DNA from 4 places in the Rhizobium sp. FG96 genome. Region 4 is predicted to be linked to each of the others. Evidence: riboswitches for the same ligand, from Rfam matches in the RefSeq annotation. Region 4 holds a riboswitch; each other region holds the start of a gene.
The links. A riboswitch is a leader RNA that binds a small molecule or an ion and turns the genes downstream of it on or off. The one in region 4 is predicted to bind cobalamin.
Positions count from the first base shown of each region.

Region 1: it holds a riboswitch for cobalamin, as region 4 does, so the genes downstream of both, ACODR6_RS29500 (acyl-CoA thioesterase) here and cobU (bifunctional adenosylcobinamide kinase/adenosylcobinamide-phosphate guanylyltransferase) in region 4, are expected to answer to the same signal.
Region 2: it holds a riboswitch for cobalamin, as region 4 does, so the genes downstream of both, nrdH (glutaredoxin-like protein NrdH) here and cobU (bifunctional adenosylcobinamide kinase/adenosylcobinamide-phosphate guanylyltransferase) in region 4, are expected to answer to the same signal.
Region 3: it holds a riboswitch for cobalamin, as region 4 does, so the genes downstream of both, bluB (5,6-dimethylbenzimidazole synthase) here and cobU (bifunctional adenosylcobinamide kinase/adenosylcobinamide-phosphate guanylyltransferase) in region 4, are expected to answer to the same signal.

Region 1 covers NZ_JBMDIL010000020.1:5,175-9,790, forward strand. The annotation lists gene ACODR6_RS29490 (DUF1852 domain-containing protein) at 1-695, opposite strand, end outside; gene ACODR6_RS29495 (LysR family transcriptional regulator) at 839-1,720, opposite strand; gene ACODR6_RS29500 (acyl-CoA thioesterase) at 1,713-2,552, opposite strand; cobalamin riboswitch at 2,652-2,860, opposite strand; gene ACODR6_RS29505 (serine hydrolase domain-containing protein) at 3,137-4,616, opposite strand, start outside.
Region 2 covers NZ_JBMDIL010000002.1:574,035-578,650, reverse strand. The annotation lists gene nrdE (class 1b ribonucleoside-diphosphate reductase subunit alpha) at 1-1,321, opposite strand, end outside; gene nrdI (class Ib ribonucleoside-diphosphate reductase assembly flavoprotein NrdI) at 1,291-1,701, opposite strand; gene nrdH (glutaredoxin-like protein NrdH) at 1,714-1,935, opposite strand; cobalamin riboswitch at 2,189-2,412, opposite strand; gene ACODR6_RS05990 (response regulator) at 2,595-3,263, opposite strand; gene ACODR6_RS05985 (sensor histidine kinase) at 3,418-4,616, opposite strand, start outside.
Region 3 covers NZ_JBMDIL010000019.1:80,375-84,990, reverse strand. The annotation lists gene ACODR6_RS29250 (DUF2865 domain-containing protein) at 105-1,202, shown strand; gene bluB (5,6-dimethylbenzimidazole synthase) at 1,230-1,913, opposite strand; cobalamin riboswitch at 1,957-2,138, opposite strand; gene ACODR6_RS29240 (TolB family protein) at 2,157-2,987, opposite strand; gene ACODR6_RS29235 (NYN domain-containing protein) at 3,018-3,731, opposite strand; gene ACODR6_RS29230 (NAD+ synthase) at 3,816-4,616, opposite strand, start outside.
Region 4 covers NZ_JBMDIL010000011.1:199,955-204,570, reverse strand. The annotation lists gene cobN (cobaltochelatase subunit CobN) at 1-508, opposite strand, end outside; gene cobW (cobalamin biosynthesis protein CobW) at 512-1,561, opposite strand; gene cobU (bifunctional adenosylcobinamide kinase/adenosylcobinamide-phosphate guanylyltransferase) at 1,566-2,078, opposite strand; cobalamin riboswitch at 2,405-2,797, opposite strand; gene ACODR6_RS22000 (chloride channel protein) at 3,020-4,616, shown strand, end outside.

The DNA.
Region 1 (4,616 bases), on a different contig from region 4:
CCGAAATATTCGTCGGTCAAAGAAAACTCATTTTGCTGGTATTCGATACCGAGTATCGGATGCCGATTTTCAGTCCGACGATACATCCTGCTGCTTGATGCGCTGAGGCAGATGACCGGGGATTTAAGAAAATGATCCCTGTAGGCCTTTGAATTCACGAACGATTTGAACAGGTTTCCGTGCAGATCGCCAAAATTGTCTGGCGCGCCGAATGTGGGCCGATCCTTATTGTGGTTTGGCAGCACGACGCTGAAATCATAGTCACGGATGTAGGAGGACAGGTTATTTCCAACAATGCCGTCGATGCGCGCATTCGTGGCGCGATCGATGATTGTCGTTTTCAGGATCTCGATGACGGGGAAGGCGTCAGATTGGCCTCGAACATTGGTCGCAAGCTCCACAGAGACTATGTCGAGGGCGACGGAATAGCGGTCACCCGTAGGATTGTCCCAAGGGGCCAAAGCGTTGAAGCGGTTGTCGATCATCTTCAATGTGTTGCGAAGATTTTCCTGACGGCCCGCTCCCCTGGCGAGGTTGGCGAAGTTTGTCGTGATGCGCGTGTTCACTGCCGGAACGTAGTTCTCATCGAAGGGAATACTCTTGAGAGCGAAATGAAAGCCCGTGTCCTGCACCTCATCTTTCTGTACATCCGAATTGAAAGCGGGGTCGCTTCGTTTCTCCTTTATCGCTCTCATCGCTTTTCTCGCCCTCTACTCATAAGTGCTGCAGAAATCTACTGCTGATTTGTGCCTCCTTATGTCTGAGCTTTTGAGAGAGAAAAATTGATTTGATTTCACACAATCATGAGCGGCTCTCATGCTTTGGAATGCAGGCTTTCTCACGAACGGCGCGACGTCGTGAGAAAGCCTGCGATGAAATCGATGGCCTCGTCCCCACATCTCAGTCCGAGATGAATGCTCTTGTGGATCCCGGCCTGTCCGATCCGCACTGGACGGACTCCAAGCGTTGCTGCCTCCTGACGCACCAGCCAGTCTGGAATAGCGCTGACGCCGCGGCCGGCCGCCACGAGCTGAAGCATCATTTCCGTGGTCTCGACATTGCGATGGTGGCGCGGGCTGCAATTGGCCGGCACCAGAAACTGCGTGAATACATCCAGCCGCTGCGGTGGCACCGGGTAGGTCAGGAGCGTTTCATGGGTGAGATCCGTCGGATCGGCACAGTCCCTGTTCGCAAGCGGGTGGGAGCTTGGAACTGCGAGCACGAGCTCATAATCAAACACCGGCACATAAAGAATGCCCGGCGCCTCGATTGGATCTGGAGTGATCAGGATGTCGATCTCATGGCCCGTCAGCGCCGACATACCGCCAGATGCGAATGAAGTCGTCAGCTCGAGGTCCACCTGCGGCCAGTCCATAAGGTAGGGTTTTGTCACACTCATGAGCCATTGATGGCAGGGATGACATTCCATGCCGATTTTCAAAGAGCCCCGCTGCCCCTGACGATAGTCCATCAGCACATTTTCAGCTCTCTCGATCTGGGGCAGGACACGCTGCGCCACCGAAACAACGTAGCGCCCAGCCTGTGTGAGACGCAGATTGCGGCCGTCCTTCTCCCACATCGCCACGCCATAGCGGTCTTCCAGCTTTCGGATCATATGGCTGAGCGCGGACTGGGTCACGTTGAGCCGTTCCGCGGCTGCGGTCAGACTTCCCAGGCGATCCACTTCGCGCAGGATCGATAAATGCTGACGGTCAAGCATGAGCGTGTCCGTTCTCGCTGCTGGAAGCTGCTGTAGCGAGGGCTCTCTCGGCAATGGAAATTGGCCGGCTGTCTTCGCCGACCGCCACCATGTTGAAGCATCCAGTGGCGGTAATGGATCTTTCGCCCGTCAGCAGATTTTCCGACCACAGCTTTGTCTCAACCCGCATCGAGCTGTGACCAACACGTTCGATACGAGCCTCCGCCTCGACGATCTCCCCGATCTCAATGGGTCTCGCAAAGTCGACACGCTCGGATGACGCCAGGACCACCAGCTTGCCGGAGTAGCGCGACGCTTCCACGAAGGCGGCTTTTGTCATGAAGGAGATGGCCTCGCCACCGAACATCCGCCCGACACTGTTTGCCTGATCCGGGAATACGATATCCACCATCCTGACACCCGCCATCGAGAGCGGCGTCACCATGGGCAGAAGTTCCGGTAAGGAAAAATCCCGAGCATTCTCTCCGTCGGGAATGGCCACCATATGAAAGATCCCGCGAGTGCAGGCATGTCGTTGATGCCCAACGACGGTCTCCGCGAACATCTCGACCTCGACCGTCAGAGATCTTCGCCCAGCTCTGACCGGTGTCGCCGAGAATTCAACGATGTGGCCGACACGCGCCGGCTGCTTGAAATCGATGCGCTCGCAGGAGGCTGTCACAAAGGGAACACGTCCGAAGCGGGTAGCTGCGATGAACGCGACGCGATCCATGAGTGCAAGACCAGCTCCGCCAAATAGCGTACCGTGATGGTTTGTATCTCCGGGAAAAACGATGTCTATGAGACTGGTCGCCAGAGCTTGCTGGCCGGTTGATTTGATAGTCCGTGTCATCCGCAATTCCATCAGGTTGTGACGGGGCGGACGCATGACGCAAGGCGAACGACACGGCATGCCGATCGCTGAAAGCGGCACACCGGGACACCCCGCCCGTGGACGTTATCTATCGCGGCAGGTCTCCTGGCTTGCGGGTCATCGCTGACGTTCGTCTTCCCGAGGGCTTCCTCAGTGACATATTGAACGTCAACTCTCCGCCTACAGTTGCGGGGGCAGCTCCGGTATGGGCGATTGTCTCGCCGCCACCGAATTCCCTCTTAGCTCCGGATTTCGACATCCGCAGAACCACGATTGGCGCACTATGTCTTGGCAAGCGTATAGCCGTCAACCATATAACGACATCTTTATATGGCATGATCCACGCTCGCGTGATCCCAAAGCAATCGAACGCGATTCTGTCTTCATGACAGAGTCGAACAGACGACCCTTCACTTCTAAAAACGACAGACGCCTTGAAGGGAATCGAACCGGCGGCAGGTTAATAAGACAACTAAAGTATCTGGAAGGAAATGCTTCTTGGATAACGCATATTTATGGAACATCGAGCCCGATGACCGAGTGAATATTGAGCGTGAGGATACCTACATCTGTTCTATGATCTGCCGGAAGATCGGCGGCCACCAGCATCCCGGCGGAAAGCGCTCGCTGAGCCGGACGATCACCGTGCGGTCTTTCGGCGACACATAGATATGCTGTCCCAGGGCACCCATCGCAAAGAAATCATCAATGTCGCCGTGCTGGTAGCCCCACCAGAAATGCTTGTAGAATACCTTGCCCGAAGCGAATACGCGCCCCCAAGGCTTGCCGTTATAGTAGCGAAACCAGTCAGGGTCGCGTCGCGCCCCTGTGGCGCCTGTACTCGAGGCCACCCAGTCTGCCGGCACCACTTGGCGCCCGCCCACCATGCCGCCATCGAGGAACATCTGGCCGAATTTGGCGAGGTCCACCGCCGTCGCATTCAGGCCGCTCTCCATATGAGCAAAGCCCGCAGCCGTGCTATCGACCGTCAGGCTGGCTCGATTTTCTGCGCCGATCGGCTGCCATAGCTTGCGCTCGAAATAGCGCTGTAGTGGCTCGCCGGTTGCCTTTTCCAGCATCATGCCGACGATCATCAGGTGGTAGTCGTTATAATGAAAATAGGCGCCGACCGGATCGCTCACCGGCGCCCGCAGGGCCGCTGCTCGGCAGTCGGGAGAAAGATAGACGATCGCATCGTCCGACCAAGGCATCACCCCCTCGACGAAGCGCAGGCCACTGCGCATCTCGAGCAGGTGCCGCAAGGTCAGCGCACCCGCCGGCGATCCCGAAAGTGCCGGCAGCAGGGCCCCGACCGTCTCGTCGAGCCCAGCAAACAAACCCTCAGAAATGGCGCAACCCACCAATGCCGAAGTAAACGACTTGGTTACCGAGAAGCAGCGGTTGACGGTCTCGCGCGCGCCACCATTGCCGTAAAACTCGTATACAATGCTGCCGTCGCGGACAGCCACAAGCGCCGTGGTGCCGGTATCGACGAGCAGGCTCTCCAGAGCCGTTTCGTGGGTGCCTTTCGGGCCAAGTGTCGTGATCGCGCCGAATGTGACGTCCTTGTCGGACCGCGGCAGAGGAAGTGGCTTTTCGGCGGCTGCCAGCGCAACGCTGGGCAGGAGGAGGTGGTCATGATTGGACACCCCGCGCAGCCTGAGGAAGCGGCCAAGCCGCGTCGACATGAGGATGCCTTCCCCGTTCACCGCGTTCTCTCCATTCAACAAGCCGAGCACCAAGTCGCACTGCGCTTTCGGTTGATCTTGGCTGTCTTGTTTCTCTTGTCTCGTTGCCAGGCAGATAAGGATAGCTTGGCACGAGATGCTTGTCTTATGATTTTGGAGCTTCTTCGTGAGATAAGGAAGCGCCGGAGAGGACGGCCATCCTTCTCCGGCGATGGGGGACGGATCGTGGAAATGCAGGCCGCCATTCTGACGAATGCCGGGCCGAGCTAGAGTATGATCGCCCCCATCTTTTCCAATCGTCCTGAACGGATACCCGAGCTTTGAGGCTCGGATGACAAGCATGGGAGATGAGAAA
Region 2 (4,616 bases), on a different contig from region 4:
CGATCGTCTTGCCGAAATCGGCCGAATCCATTGCTGCCGCGATGTTCAGCGAGCCGAGATTGCAGGAGATGTCCTTGCCCATATGCTTGTAGGACAGGTCGTCGTTATATTCGCTGGCCTCGCTGACCTGCAGGATCTCCGAGCAGAGATTGCTCATGGTGATGCGCCCGGCGATCGGGTTCGCCTTGTTCACCGTGTCCTCGAACATGATGTAGGGATAGCCGCTCTCGAACTGGATTTCGGCGATCACCTGGAAGAAGTCGCGCGCCTTGATCTTCTTCTTGCGGATGCGGCTGTCGGCCACCATCTCGCGATACTTTTCGGTGACCGAGATCTCGGTGAAGGGCACGCCGTAGACGCGTTCCACGTCATAGGGCGAGAACAGGTACATATCCTCGTTGTTCTTGGCGAGCTCGAAGGTGATGTCGGGGATGACGACGCCGAGCGACAGCGTCTTGATACGGATCTTCTCGTCGGCATTTTCGCGCTTGGTATCAAGGAAGCGCATGATGTCGGGGTGATGAGCATTCAGATAGACCGCACCCGCGCCCTGCCGCGCGCCGAGCTGGTTCGCATAGGAAAACGCATCTTCCAGCAGTTTCATCACCGGAATGATGCCCGACGACTGGTTCTCGATATGCTTGATCGGCGCACCGGCCTCGCGGATATTGGTCAGCGACAGCGCCACGCCGCCGCCGCGCTTGGAAAGCTGCAGCGCCGAATTGATCGAGCGGCCGATCGATTCCATATTGTCCTCGACCCGCATCAGGAAGCAGGAGACAAGCTCACCGCGCTGCTTCTTGCCGGCATTGAGGAAGGTCGGCGTCGCCGGCTGGAAGCGGCCGGAAATGATCTCATCGACCATGTCGCGGGCGAGCGCCTCGCTGCCCCGCGCCAGCGCCAGCGCCACCATGCAGACACGGTCTTCGTAGCGCTCCAGATAGCGCTTTCCGTCGAAGGTCTTCAGCGTGTAGCTGGTGTAATATTTGAAGGCGCCGAGGAAGGTCGGAAACCGGAACTTCTTGTCGTAGGCGTGGTCGAAGAGATCGCGGACGAAATTGAACGAATACTGGTCCAGAACCTCCTGCTCGTAATAGCCCTCGGTCACCAGATAATCGAGCTTCTCCCGGAGGTTATGGAAGAAGACGGTATTCTGGTTGACATGCTGCAGGAAATATTGCTTGGCCGCCTGCCGGTCCTTGTCCAGCTGGATCTTCCCCTCGCCGTCATAAAGGTTGAGCATCGCGTTCAGCGCGTGATAATCCAGCGCGGCATCAGCGGCCTGCGCCTTCAAGGGGCGCTCGAGAACTGCCGTGTCCAAAATCGTTCCAATCCGTGTTTGACATTGGCGACGTCGTCGGCCGTGCCGAGAAGCTCGAACCTGTAGAGGTACGGCACCTGGCATTTGCGCGAGATGATGTCGCCGGCAAGCCCGTAGGTCTCGCCGAAGTTGCTGTTGCCCGCAGCGATCACGCCGCGAAGGTTCGAACGGTTTGCCGCATCATTGAGGAAACGGATCACCTGTTTGGGCACGGCCCCTTTGCCGCCCTCGCCGCTATAGGTCGGGACGACAAGCACGTAGGGCGACCCTGCCTGCAGGGTCTCACCGGTGATGGGGATGCGCTGCGCGGGAAGGCCGAGCTTCTCGACGAAACGATGGGTGTTCTCCGACCGGCTGGAAAAATAGACGATCTCGCCCATCGCGGCAGCCGATCAGGTGAGCGCGCTGATCATGTCGGGGCGGAAGCCGGCCCAATGCTGCTCGCCGGCGATGACGACGGGAACCTGGCGGTAGCCGAGGCCCTGCACCAGCTCGTAGGCAGCGCTATCGGTGGAAACGTCGATGATCGTGTAGTCGATGCCCTGGCGGTCGAGGGCGCGGGTGGTCGCGGTGCACTGGACGCAGGCGGGCTTGCTGTAGACGGTGATGCTCATTGGGAAAACCTCGTGACTGGAAGGCATGGGATATCGTTCGGACATCCGCCGATGTCCGCGCTTGGGAAGATCGAAATGGAAGGCAGCCGTTGCCGATTGCCGGGCGTCAGCAGCCCGTCATTCGCGCCGGTATGATCTGAAACTCAAAGACATTAGACCTCACCCCGAAGTGGCTCATGCAGGACACACCGGAGGAAGCGAAGAGCCGCATCATGCGCGCACCTCATCGCTCGCCTGCCGGACACCCCGCCCGTGGACGTTTTCGCTCAAGGCAGGTCTCCTGGCTTGCGGATCATCACATTCATCCCGGCCTTCCCAGGTCTTCATGACCCAGTGACCCGAAATGGGACAGATGCTCGCCGCTCACAGTTGCGGGGGCAGCTCCGGCATTGTCCCGCTTTGCAGCGGGTCTCACCGAATTCCCGTCTTAGCCCACGACCCATACGAATCGTGAGAACCTCGAACACTAGATATAGTACGCGAGTCAAAATCAGCGTCAATAATTTGTTTGCCAACAGCACTGAGGAAGGTGGGGAAATCTGGTGAACATGGTGAATAGGGAGTAAACGCGGGGGCCAATGCCAGCCGCGTTTATCCGTTCTCACACTCTGCTAAATTGGCCAACCTGCCCTAGTTTAGGAGCCGCCTTGGCCATGAGCCTAGGACAGCATCTGCGGAGCGCTGGCCTCAACCGGCGCCTGCAGCTTCTGCGCCGCAAGCACGACTTCGACGCGGTTGCGGGCGTCGAGTTTCTGCATCAGCAGCGTCATGTAGTGCTTGACGGTCTTCTCGCTGATGTCGAGCATGCTGGCGATTTCGCGGTTGGTCTTGCCCTGCAGCAGATAGTTGACGATCTGTTCCTCGCGGGCGCTGAGCCGCTTCTGCATCTGCGCCTTGCGGCGGATTTCCGCCGTCTTCATCGACAGGATGACCTTGGTGGCGAAGCCCGGCGTGATGAAAGTGCTGCCGTCATGGACGATCTTGATCGCCTCGTAGAGATCGCGTGCCGTGCTGCCCTTGAGCACATAGCCGCAGACGCCGAGATTGAGAACCTGGATCGCCGTGTCGATATTGGCAGTCGCGGTGAAGACCACGACCTTGGTGCTTTCGTAGTTCTTCTGGATCAGCTCAAGCGCCGCCAGCGTGTCGCCCGGCATGCTGAGATCGGTGACGAGGACATCGGGACGATGCTCCTCGACGATCTTCAGGGCGTCGATGGCATTCTCACCGCGCGCCGTGACCCGGAGGTCATCCTTAGCGGAGTAAAGATTAACCAGTCCATCCAGTAATATTGGATGATCATCTACGAACGCGACCGAGATAGACATGATGACGAATAACCCCCTCGTCTTTCTATCCAACAGATCTAATGTAATCAGAGCAAAACATAAAGCTGGATTTTAATGCTTGGTTAACTTCATCGTATTTGTGTCTATTCCACATCTATGCTTATAGCTACCTATCAATTCGGCTAGTTCCGGCTCAATGGGCGGCGGCATCCGCCTGCTGCAATTCCAGCGTCATCGCCAGCACCATGCCGCCATCCGGGCGCTTGCCGATGGTCAGCGACCCGCCGAAGCTTTCGATGCGCTGGCGAAGGCCGTAAAGCCCCATTCCCCCTTCGCGCGCCGCAAGCGGCAGCGTCCCGGGAGGCAGACCGTCATCCTCGACCGAGATCGAGACGACCGGCATGTCGATCCGACATCGGACACGCTGACCGTTGGCGCCGGCATGTCGGTAGGCATTGTTGAGCCCCTCCTGCACGAAGCGGTAGATGCAGGTCTTCAGCGCCGGGGGCAGATCGGCATTCGTGCCGCTTGAGGTGAAGGCGACCTTGGTTCGCGTGCGCGCCTCGTGCTGCTTGATCGCTTCGGCCACCACGTCCTTGGCCCAGAGATGCAGGATCTCCGGCAGGAGCAGCGACTTCGTCACCGTGCGCGTTTCGATGAGCGCTTCGCCCAGCGCCTTGTTCGTTGCGTCGAGAGCCCTGTCGCGCTCGTCCTTGCGGGTCAGGTCCCGCAGCTCGTCGAGCTGCAGGATGGCGAGCGTCATCAGTTGCACCGGGCCGTCGTGCAGATCGGCGCCGATGCGGCGGATGAAGGTCTCGTTCATGTTGGCGAGCTCCATCGAGGCCCGCCGCGCCGTATCGCGCAGCTCCATCAGCTCCTTGGAAGCCAGCTCCGCCTCCTCGGCACGGTGACTCAGCGCATGGCGCTGGGTCTCGATCGTCCGGCTGCCGCGCCTGACGATCAGGAACAGGCCGAGCATGACGACGAACGAAAACAGCGCGACGGTCGCCCAGGTGACGATCCGCAGCCGGGCGAGCTCGCCCATGAAGCTATTCGGCTCCTCATGGATCTCGGCGACGCCGATGATGCGCCCGGAAGCCTGGTCGTGGAGCGGGCTGTAGATCTCCAGATATTCCGTATTGATATTGCGGAAGGTATGTTCGGCGGCCTTGAGATCCGCGTAGATGGCGACGATCTCACCTTTTAGCGCCCGCTGCAGCCCATCGGGAAACTCGAAACGCTGGCCGATCATTGGCTTTGCGCGCGAATAGGCGACAGTCCCATCGGTCGCCCAGATTTCCAGATGCGGAAACCGCACCTTGAAATCCGGATCGTCGAACAGCGAATCCAGAAGCTCGATGCTGGCGGCCGGAAGAACCTTGGAGAGCGCCA
Region 3 (4,616 bases), on a different contig from region 4:
GCGTTAGAATTCCTTCGTTAGCTTGTTAACGGAAGGCAGCTAGACAGGATGGATGCGGCAAATGCCCTGCCGCTTCCGGTTTGACTATGCTGCGGGATGATACCGTGAAACGCCGAAGCCTGACCCTTGCCGTTTTCCTTGCGGCTGCCGCGCCCGCGGCGGCGCAGACGAGTGCGATCTGCGAGGATCTGCGCGGCCGCCTTGCCGACCTGCCGCAGGTGATCGGTAACGGCCCGGAAATCCGCCAATATGCGAGCGCCATAGCCGAGCAGAATCTCGAGCTCCGCAAGCTGCGCAACGACCTGCGCAGCAACGGCTGCAGCGTCGACAGCATGGTCGTCATCGGCGGCGAGAATGCCGGCTACTGCAGCGACCTGCAGGAATCCGAAGCGCGGATGATCGACAACATCCACTACCTCCAGGACCGCCGCAACCAGCTACGCGAATCCGGCGGCAGCGATATCAACGAACGCCGCCAACTGATGGCCGCCCTCGACGACAACGGCTGCAACGACGATCCGGGCTATCAACCGGACGAGCGCGCCTACGAGCCGGCGCCAAGCACCGAAGAACAGGCGATGCGCGGCGATACCTTCATCCCGCTCGGCAACGGCGAGGAAGGCAACACGCAATATGGCGTGCCGCGCGGCGAGATGATGTCGCATGTCAGCACCATGTGCGTGCGCACCTGCGACGGCGGCTTCTTCCCGATCAGCACCAACGCCACCTCGATCGATTTCGGCCGCGATGCCTCGACCTGCTCGAAAATGTGCCCCGGCATCGAGACCGAGCTCTTCTATCAGGACGTTTCGAACACCGACGCCGCCAACATGATCTCGGCCGCAACGGGCGCCCGTTACAGCGCGATGCCGAACGCCTTCGCCTACAAGAACCGCGCTCCCGGCGAAAAGTCGTCCTGCACCTGCAATCTGACCGCCTATTACGAGCAAATGCGAAAGAACCAGACCGTCAGCGAACCGCCGCCGAAGGGCTCGATCACGACGATCACCACCAAGCCTGCAGCCACGGCATCTCAAACGCCGGCTGCACCGCAGCCACAGATCCCGGACCGGCCCTATGAGCCGCAGAATAGCAAGGTCCGCCAGGTCGGCCCGCAATTCCTCGCAGGCGACCAGGGCAGCATCGATCTGAAGAACCCGGCAACATCAGGCCCACAGCCGCAGCAGCAACAGCAGAACTAACCGGCATGGGCTGAACGTCGACCGGTCCTAGCGGCGGCCCCAGCCATCGCGGAAGACCAGCTCCTCGAGCGGCAGCCGTTGCCTCCAGCCTTTGACGGCGAGTTCCGGCTCCCGGTAGAGCTCGTCGACATAGCCGACGCAAAGCCAGGCAACGATCTCGATATGCGCGGGCACGCCGAGGATCTCCTTGAGCTCGCTTTCACGGAAGATGCTGACCCAGCCGACGCCGACGCCTTCGGCCCGCGCCGCAAGCCACAGGTTCTGCACGGCGCAGACGGTCGAATAGCTGTCCATCCGCGGATTATGCGTACGCCCCAGCACCACCTCGCCGCTGCGCGTCGGATCGCAGGTGATGCAGACACCGAGCGGTGCCTTGAGGATGCCTTCGAGCTTCAGCGACCGGTAGGTCGCCTGCCGCTCGCCATCGAACATCCCGGCCGCCTCATGGTTGGCCAGATCGAACGCCTCCCACACCCGCCGCCTCACAGCGGCATCGTCGACAACGATAAAATTCCACGGCTGCATGAAGCCGACCGAGGGCGCGTGATGCGCGGCCGAAAGCAGCCGCATCAACACATCCTCGGGCACCGGATCCGGCAGGAACTGGTCGCGCACATCGCGCCTGGTCATGATCGCCCGGTAGACGGCATCGCGCTCGTCACCGGAAAAAGCGGATGCGCGCTGCAGCGCATCCCCGCTCAAGGGTCGCATCGTCAAATCCCCAACAACGCAACCGACCCGCCGTCCGCGCGGGATCAGTCTATGATGCCAGGCCGGTCTTCTGACTTGGCGTCATCCGCCCGCCGCAGCCTTCCCGGTCTTGACCAGTGGCATGATGCGGCAGGCGTCAGCCTTACAGCGTTGGGCACGTTCCGGTCTCTCACCGGATTCCCGATTCTCCCGCCAATGGCGGGCACCTGACGAAAACCCTCTTGCCCGTTTTACCGGCGCGCTTCAAGTGGCCGGGAAATAGCGCACATAGGCAAACTCATCACCATCCGGTGACCAGCAGGGAACATTGATCGTGCCCTGCCCGCCGAACAGTTCGAACAGCGTCGTCAGGTTGCCGCCATCCATGTCCATCAGCCGCAGCCTAACATGCAGGTCGCGCGGGTGGTCGAAAACATCAGGATCGTAGGAGAGGATCAGCACCCGGTCGTTGGTTGGCGACGGATGGGCAAACCAGTTGCCGTAATTGTCATGCGTGACCTGCTCCAGCCCGGTTCCATCGGGGTGAACGCGCCAGATCTGCATCAGCCCGGTCCGGCTGGAATTGAAATAGATCCACTGCCCGTCGAAGGAATAATCCGGCCCGTCATTGCGGCCTTCGCCATGCGTCAGCCGACGCTCGGTGCCGCCGTCGACCGCTATCGTATAGATGTCGAAGACGTCGTCGCGGATACCGCAATAGGCCAATTCCTTGCCGTCGGGCGACCAGCCGTGCCAGTAGGACGGAAGATTGGTGGTCACCTGCTTCGGCGCCCCACCTTCCGCTGGAAGCGTATAGATGCAGGATTTTCCGTATTCCGTCTTATCGGAAATCACATACCGCTTTCCATCGGGCGAAATGCCGTGATCGTTGTTGCAGGCGGCGGCAAAGCCGGTATCGACCTGCTTCAGCCCGCCCTCACCATCCGGTGACAAGCGATAGAGCAGCCCATCGCCGTTCAGCAGCAGATAGCGCCCGTCAGGCGAAAAGTTCGGTGCCTCGATCAGCTGCTCCGTCTGGAAAACCACCCGGCTCTTGGCCGTACGGATATTGTAGATCTCGACCGAACTGCGCATGCATGCCTCCCGCATTGTGCGGCGGTCCGGCTATCCGCCGTTCCGCTTCATTCTGATTTGCATGCGGTTTGTGCCATGCATCTGTGTCTCGATAAAGTCGCATCGCTTCAAAAGCGAACTGAGGTTCGGAGCGCCGAAATGCTGCGCCCTGAAGTCGGGATAGACCTGCCGCAGCAAGGTGCCAAGCTCGGCAATATCGAGCCAGCCTTCCTCCCTCAGCTTCGCCGTCTGCAGCGCCTGCGCGATATAGGGCCGGATGCTCGGTGACGGCTGCAGCGCCACGACCTTGGCCAGCGCCGGAAGGCTCGCAGGCGCCTCCGCGAGCCGCAACTCGAAGAAATCATCGAACGACTCGCGCAGCAGCCTGGAAGCATTCGGCGCACCAAGCCCGATCGCCTGCTTGCCGCGCATCCGGATGCGCGTCGCCAGATGGCCGAGGTCACGATCACTGCTGGCGATGCAGAAGAGATCGATTGCCGAAGCTCCTAGATATTCCATCGCATCGACGGCAAGCAGGATATCCGCACCGTCCTTGCCCGACTGGGAGCTGACCGCCGTCTGCAGGCTGAGCGCATGCTTTCCGGCAGCAGCGATCCACGGCTGCGCAGCCTCGCGCGTGAAGTCGCCATAGGCACGCCGCTCGATCAGACGTCCGTAGCCGGAGGCGATGTCGATGATCTCGCCCGCCGAGCGCGCCGGCAGGTTTTCGGTATCGATGAAGACGGCGACTTTCGTATCACGCACGATCAGGACCTCCCGCGTTTGCTTCGATAGAAACGCGGGAAGGTGCGGAAGTCAGCAGCTTTCGGTTGATCGGGTTAACGATCGCTAACTGCGATCCCTAAACCGGTTGGTAATCGGGTAGCGGCGATCACGGCCGAAATTCTTCTTGGTGATCTTCACGCCGGGCGCCGACTGGCGGCGCTTGTATTCGGCGAGATAGAGCAGATGCTCGACGCGGTGGACGGTCGCCACGTCATGGCCGCGCGCGACAATCTCGTCGACGCCCATTTCCTTCTCGACGAGGCATTCGAGAATGTCGTCGAGAACAGTATAAGGCGGCAGCGAATCCTGGTCCTTCTGGTCCGGGCGAAGCTCGGCTGACGGTGCCTTGTCGATGATATTCTGCGGAATGACGACGCCAGATGGCCCCAGCGCATCCGGCGGCACATGTTCGTTGCGCCAGCGCGAGATCGCATAGACCTGCATCTTGTAGAGGTCCTTGATCGGATTGAAGCCGCCGTTCATGTCGCCGTAGAGCGTGGCGTAACCGACCGACATTTCCGACTTGTTGCCCGTCGTCACCACCATCGAGCCGAACTTGTTGGAGATCGCCATCAGGATGACGCCGCGGGCGCGACTCTGCAGGTTTTCCTCGGTGATGCCGCTATCGGTGCCTTCGAAGAGGTCCGACAGCGCCGAAGTGAAGCCCTTCACCGGCTCCTCGATGGGCACGATATCGTAGCGGCAGCCGAGCGCCCTGGCGCAATCGGCGGCGTCCTTCAGCGAATCCTCCGATGTGTAGCGGTAGGGCAGCATGACGGTGCGCACCCGCTCCTCGCCGAGCGCATCGACGGCAATCGCCGCGCAGATCGCCGAGTCGATACCGCCCGAAAGGCCGAGCACCAC
Region 4 (4,616 bases):
CCGCACCCGGCTTCTCGCCGCCGGCAACCATTGCCACCGCATAATCCAGAAACCGTCGCGAGTTCTCGTCGCCGCCCTCGATCAGATAGGACCAGAGCGCATTGAGATCATCGAGATCGACATTGGAAAATGGCGTCAGCCCGGCATCCGGCTTGGAATCTCCGGGCAGCACCGCAATCCGCGCGCCACTGCGGGCCGCGCAGGCATGCAGTGCCTCGAGAGCATAGTGAAAGTAACTCGCCCCCCCGAGCGCCCGGACGACGATCAGCTTCGCGTGCCGCGCCGTCCGCTCGACATAGGCATCGACAGACATCGGGTGTTTCAGGCTCATCAGGCTGGCGACGCGCAGCGTCAGCGGTGAACCGCCGCTCTGACCGTAGGCGGCGGCGATTGCCGAAAGCTCCGTATCCGCCGCAGAAAGGAACAGGATGTCGCCGGGTGACTGGCCGAGATCGATCGCCTCGTCACCGTCGCTGATCGTTCCTTTCTGGGCGAGGAGTAGATGCATGGATCAGACCAGCGCCTCGATCGCCTTGCGCACGGCAGCTTCGTCCATATCGTGCAAGCCGATGACGACGAGGCGCGTGCCGCGGGTTTCGCCCGGTGCCCAGGCACGGTCGAAATACTGGTCGATGCGGCTGCCGACAGCCTGGATCTGCAGGCGCATCGGCTTGCCGGAGACATCGGCAAAGCCCTTCAGGCGCAGCACGTCATGCTGTGCGATCACGCCCTTCAGCTTCTCAATGAAACCGGCGGGATCGGCAAGCGTGCCGAGCTCGACGACGAAGCTGTCGAACTCGTCGTGGTCATGCGGCGTGCCGTCTTGGTGCTCCAGCTCGTGATGGGACTTGCGGTTGGCGATGTCTTCTTCCGTGCCGATGCCAAGGCCGAGCAGAACGCTTGCCGGGACATCGCCGTTCTTCGCTTCGATCAGCGCAGGTTTGCGTGAAATACGCGACGCAACCTCGTCGCGGACACGGATAATGCCGGCCGCATCGAGCAGATCGGTCTTGTTGAGCACGATCAGGTCGGCGCAGGTCAGCTGATCCTCGAACAGTTCCTCGATCGGGCTTTCGTGATCGAGGGATTCGTCCTCGACGCGGCGTGCCTCGACGGCATCGTGGTCATCGGCAAAGCGGCCGGCCGCGACTGCGGCGCTATCGACGACGGTGATGACGCCGTCGACAGTGACTTCGCTGCGGATATCCGGCCAGTTGAACGCGGCGACCAGCGGCTGCGGCAGCGCCAGACCCGAGGTCTCGATGACGATATGGTCGGGGCGCTGGTCGCGCTCCAGGAGCTTGGTCATCGTCGGAATGAAATCGTCGGCGACGGTGCAGCAGATGCAGCCATTGGTGAGCTCGATGATATCGTCCTCGGTGCAATTTTCAGCACCGCAGCCCTTCAGCACATCGCCGTCGACGCCGAGATCGCCGAATTCGTTGATGATCAGCGCGATCTTCTTGCCGCCGGTATTGGAAAGCAGGTTGCGGATCATCGTCGTCTTGCCGGCCCCGAGGAAGCCGGTGATCACGGTTGCGGGGATTTTCTGCTGGTTCATTCGTTCAACCCTTCATCTTCAGCGGCAGACCTGCCGCGATAAAATACACGTCCGCGGCTGAGGCTGCGATCATCTGGTGCAGCCGCCCGGCATGGTCGCGAAAATCCCGCGCCATCCGGTTTTCGGGAACGATCCCGAGGCCGACTTCATTGGAAACGAGAACGAGCCGCGCCTTCGCCTTCGGCAGCCAGGCCGCGAGCGCGGCACTTTCCGCCGCCACATCGCGCTCGTCCATCATCAGATTGGTGACCCAGAGCGTCAGGCAATCGACAAGGATCGCCCGGCCCTCGCTATCGATCGCCGCAAGCCGTTCGGCAAGCTGCAGCGGCTCCTCATGCGTCTGCCACGACGGCCCGCGATCGGCCCGATGCTGCTCGATCCGCGCCCGCATCTCGTCATCCCATGCTCGCCCCGTCGCCAGGTAGTGACGTTCGAGACCGGTAGCGGTGATGAGATTTTCGGCGAAGCGGGATTTGCCGGACCGGGCGCCGCCGAGGATGAAAGTCGCACTGCTCATGCGAAGGCCGCCGTCCTGGGGCACATATCTCTCGGTCTTCCCTCATTCCTGTGCTTGTCACAGGAATCCAGCCACGGCGCGTCTGCGCCGTGAATGAATCGCAGCAACAAGGAAATGAGTCTCTCGTGCCCAAGGACTTGGGCACGCTGGATTCCTGTGACATCCCGTGGGCGCAGCCCTAAGGCCACAGGAATGGGGGTAGAGCTAGCAACACCCAAAGACCCGGGCGCCTCCCCCTTCCATCGCACCGCCAAAGACGGCACACAAAACTCTGTTTCAGCCATGACAACCTCCGTGCTGGCAGCGGGCGGGAATGCCCAAGGGCTCTTCGCCCGGCACAGATGGCAGGTCTCCTGGCTCGCGGTTGTCGGCCCCGACAGGGACGGCCAAAAGGCCATCCCTGATCGTGCCAGCGGATCTTCCTCGCCTTCCCGGCTGCATTCTCGTGAAAAGGCGGACGATTCGTAGAATAAGAGGCGTCCTGCCCCGGCTGATCACGATGCATTTCCAGTGGCTTTTCCGGTGTCCGTCAGTCATTGCCCTGCTGCGGAATGCAGCGATCAGGCAGTGGTGCCGGTGCACCGGATGGAAGACCCTGACCGCTCTACAGTCGCGGGGTCGGCTGTGATGAAGGCGCCCGGTTTGGGTCCGCCCCGTCACATTCCCTTTTCATCCCGGGCAGCAACCGCCGCCCCGGAACCATCCGTAATTGAACGCATCGTTAGGCGTGCCGCGATGCGAAGTCAATCGATGCCAGGGCAATCCAAACAGCCCGCCCTTAACCCTACTGAGTCTACCAAACAGATAGCCTATTAAATTCATTGACTTAAGGCGACATTTCGCTTGCGGCCGCCTCTCTTTTGCTGCAATTGCTCGCGAAATCATGCGGCGCAAAAAGCGCGCTTCCTTGATCCTGCATTCCATCGCCTAGTTCTCTCATCATGCTCACGAAAACCGACATCGGCCGCCTGGCGCGGCGCCATCTCAAATTCGATATGGCGCGGCTGCGCGCCCTGGCGCGCCAGAATGAAATGGGCATGGTTTTCGCGGGCGGCGCTGTCGGCATCATCGCCGGTTGCGCGGTGACCGGCATGAGCCTGATCTCGCGCGAAATGCACAGCCTGATTTTCGGCATCAGCGATGTCGATCGCCTGAGCTCGTCCGAAATCGACAACAAGCTGCTCCTGCTCTTGGCGCCGATCTGCGGCGGCCTGCTTCTCGGCCTGCTGCTGTTCATCCTTAGCAGAACGCGCAAGAAGCCGATGGTCGACCCGATCGAGGCGAATGCGCTGCATGGCGGCCGCCTGTCGCTGACCGATAGCGTGATCGTCGCGATCCAGAACCTGATCTCCAACGGCTTCGGCGCCTCGGTCGGCCTTGAGGCCGGCTATACGCAGCTTGCGGCCGGTCTGGCCTCCAAGCTCGGCCTGAAGCTGCAACTGCGGCGCGCCGATCTGCGCGTCCTCGTCGGCTGCGGCGCGGCCGGCGCCATCGCCGCCGCCTTCAACGCGCCGCTGACGGGCGCCTTCTACGCTTTCGAGCTGATCATCGGCACCTACACGATCGTCTCGCTGACCCCCGTCGTCGTTTCCGCCCTGCTCTCGACGCTAATCGCCCGCCTGCTTGCCGGCAGCGACTTTACCATCGATGTCGGCCAATTCGGCAGCGTCGTTCCGGCCGACTACGTTCCGGCGATCCTGCTCGGCGGCTGCTGCGCCGGGGCCGGCATTCTGATCATGCAGGGCGTCTCCTTCATCGAGGAACTGGCGCGCAAGAGCTCGGTGCCGACCTATGCCCGCCCGGCGCTCGGCGGCATCGTCGTCGGCCTGCTGGCGATGATTTCGCCGCAAGTGCTCTCGGCAGGCCATGGCGCCCTGCATCTCAACCTGTCGCATCAGGTGGCGATCCCGGCGCTGATCGGCATTCTGCTGTTGAAATCCTTCGCCTCCGCCGTATCGATCGGCTCCGGCTTCAGAGGCGGCCTGTTCTTTGCCTCGCTGTTCATGGGCGCCCTGCTCGGCAAGCTCTTCGCCTATTCGGCGCCGTTCTTCGCGCATGCGTCACTGACACCGGAGGTCTATGCCGTCGTCGGCATGAGTTCGCTCGCCGTCGCCATCATCGGCGGACCGTTGACGATGACCTTCCTGGCGCTCGAGATCACCGGCGACTTCCCGATCACCGCGCTGGTGCTCGCCGCTGTCATCACATCCTCGCTCGTCGTGCGCACCACCTTCGGCTACTCCTTCGCCACATGGCGCTTCCATCTGCGCGGCGAAAGCATTCGCAGCGCCCATGATGTCGGCTGGATCCGCAACCTGACGGTCGGCAAGCTGATGCGCGCCGACGTGAAGACCGCCAATGTCGCGACCTCCGTCGAGGAGTTCAAGAAGACCTTCCCGGCCGGTTCGACGCAGCGCGTCATCCTCGTCGATGACACCGGGAAATATGCCGGCCTCGTCCTTGTTCCCGAAATCCATTCCAATCCGATCGATACGGATGACGAGGGCAAGGGCCTGGAGAGCTTCATCCGCTACAAGA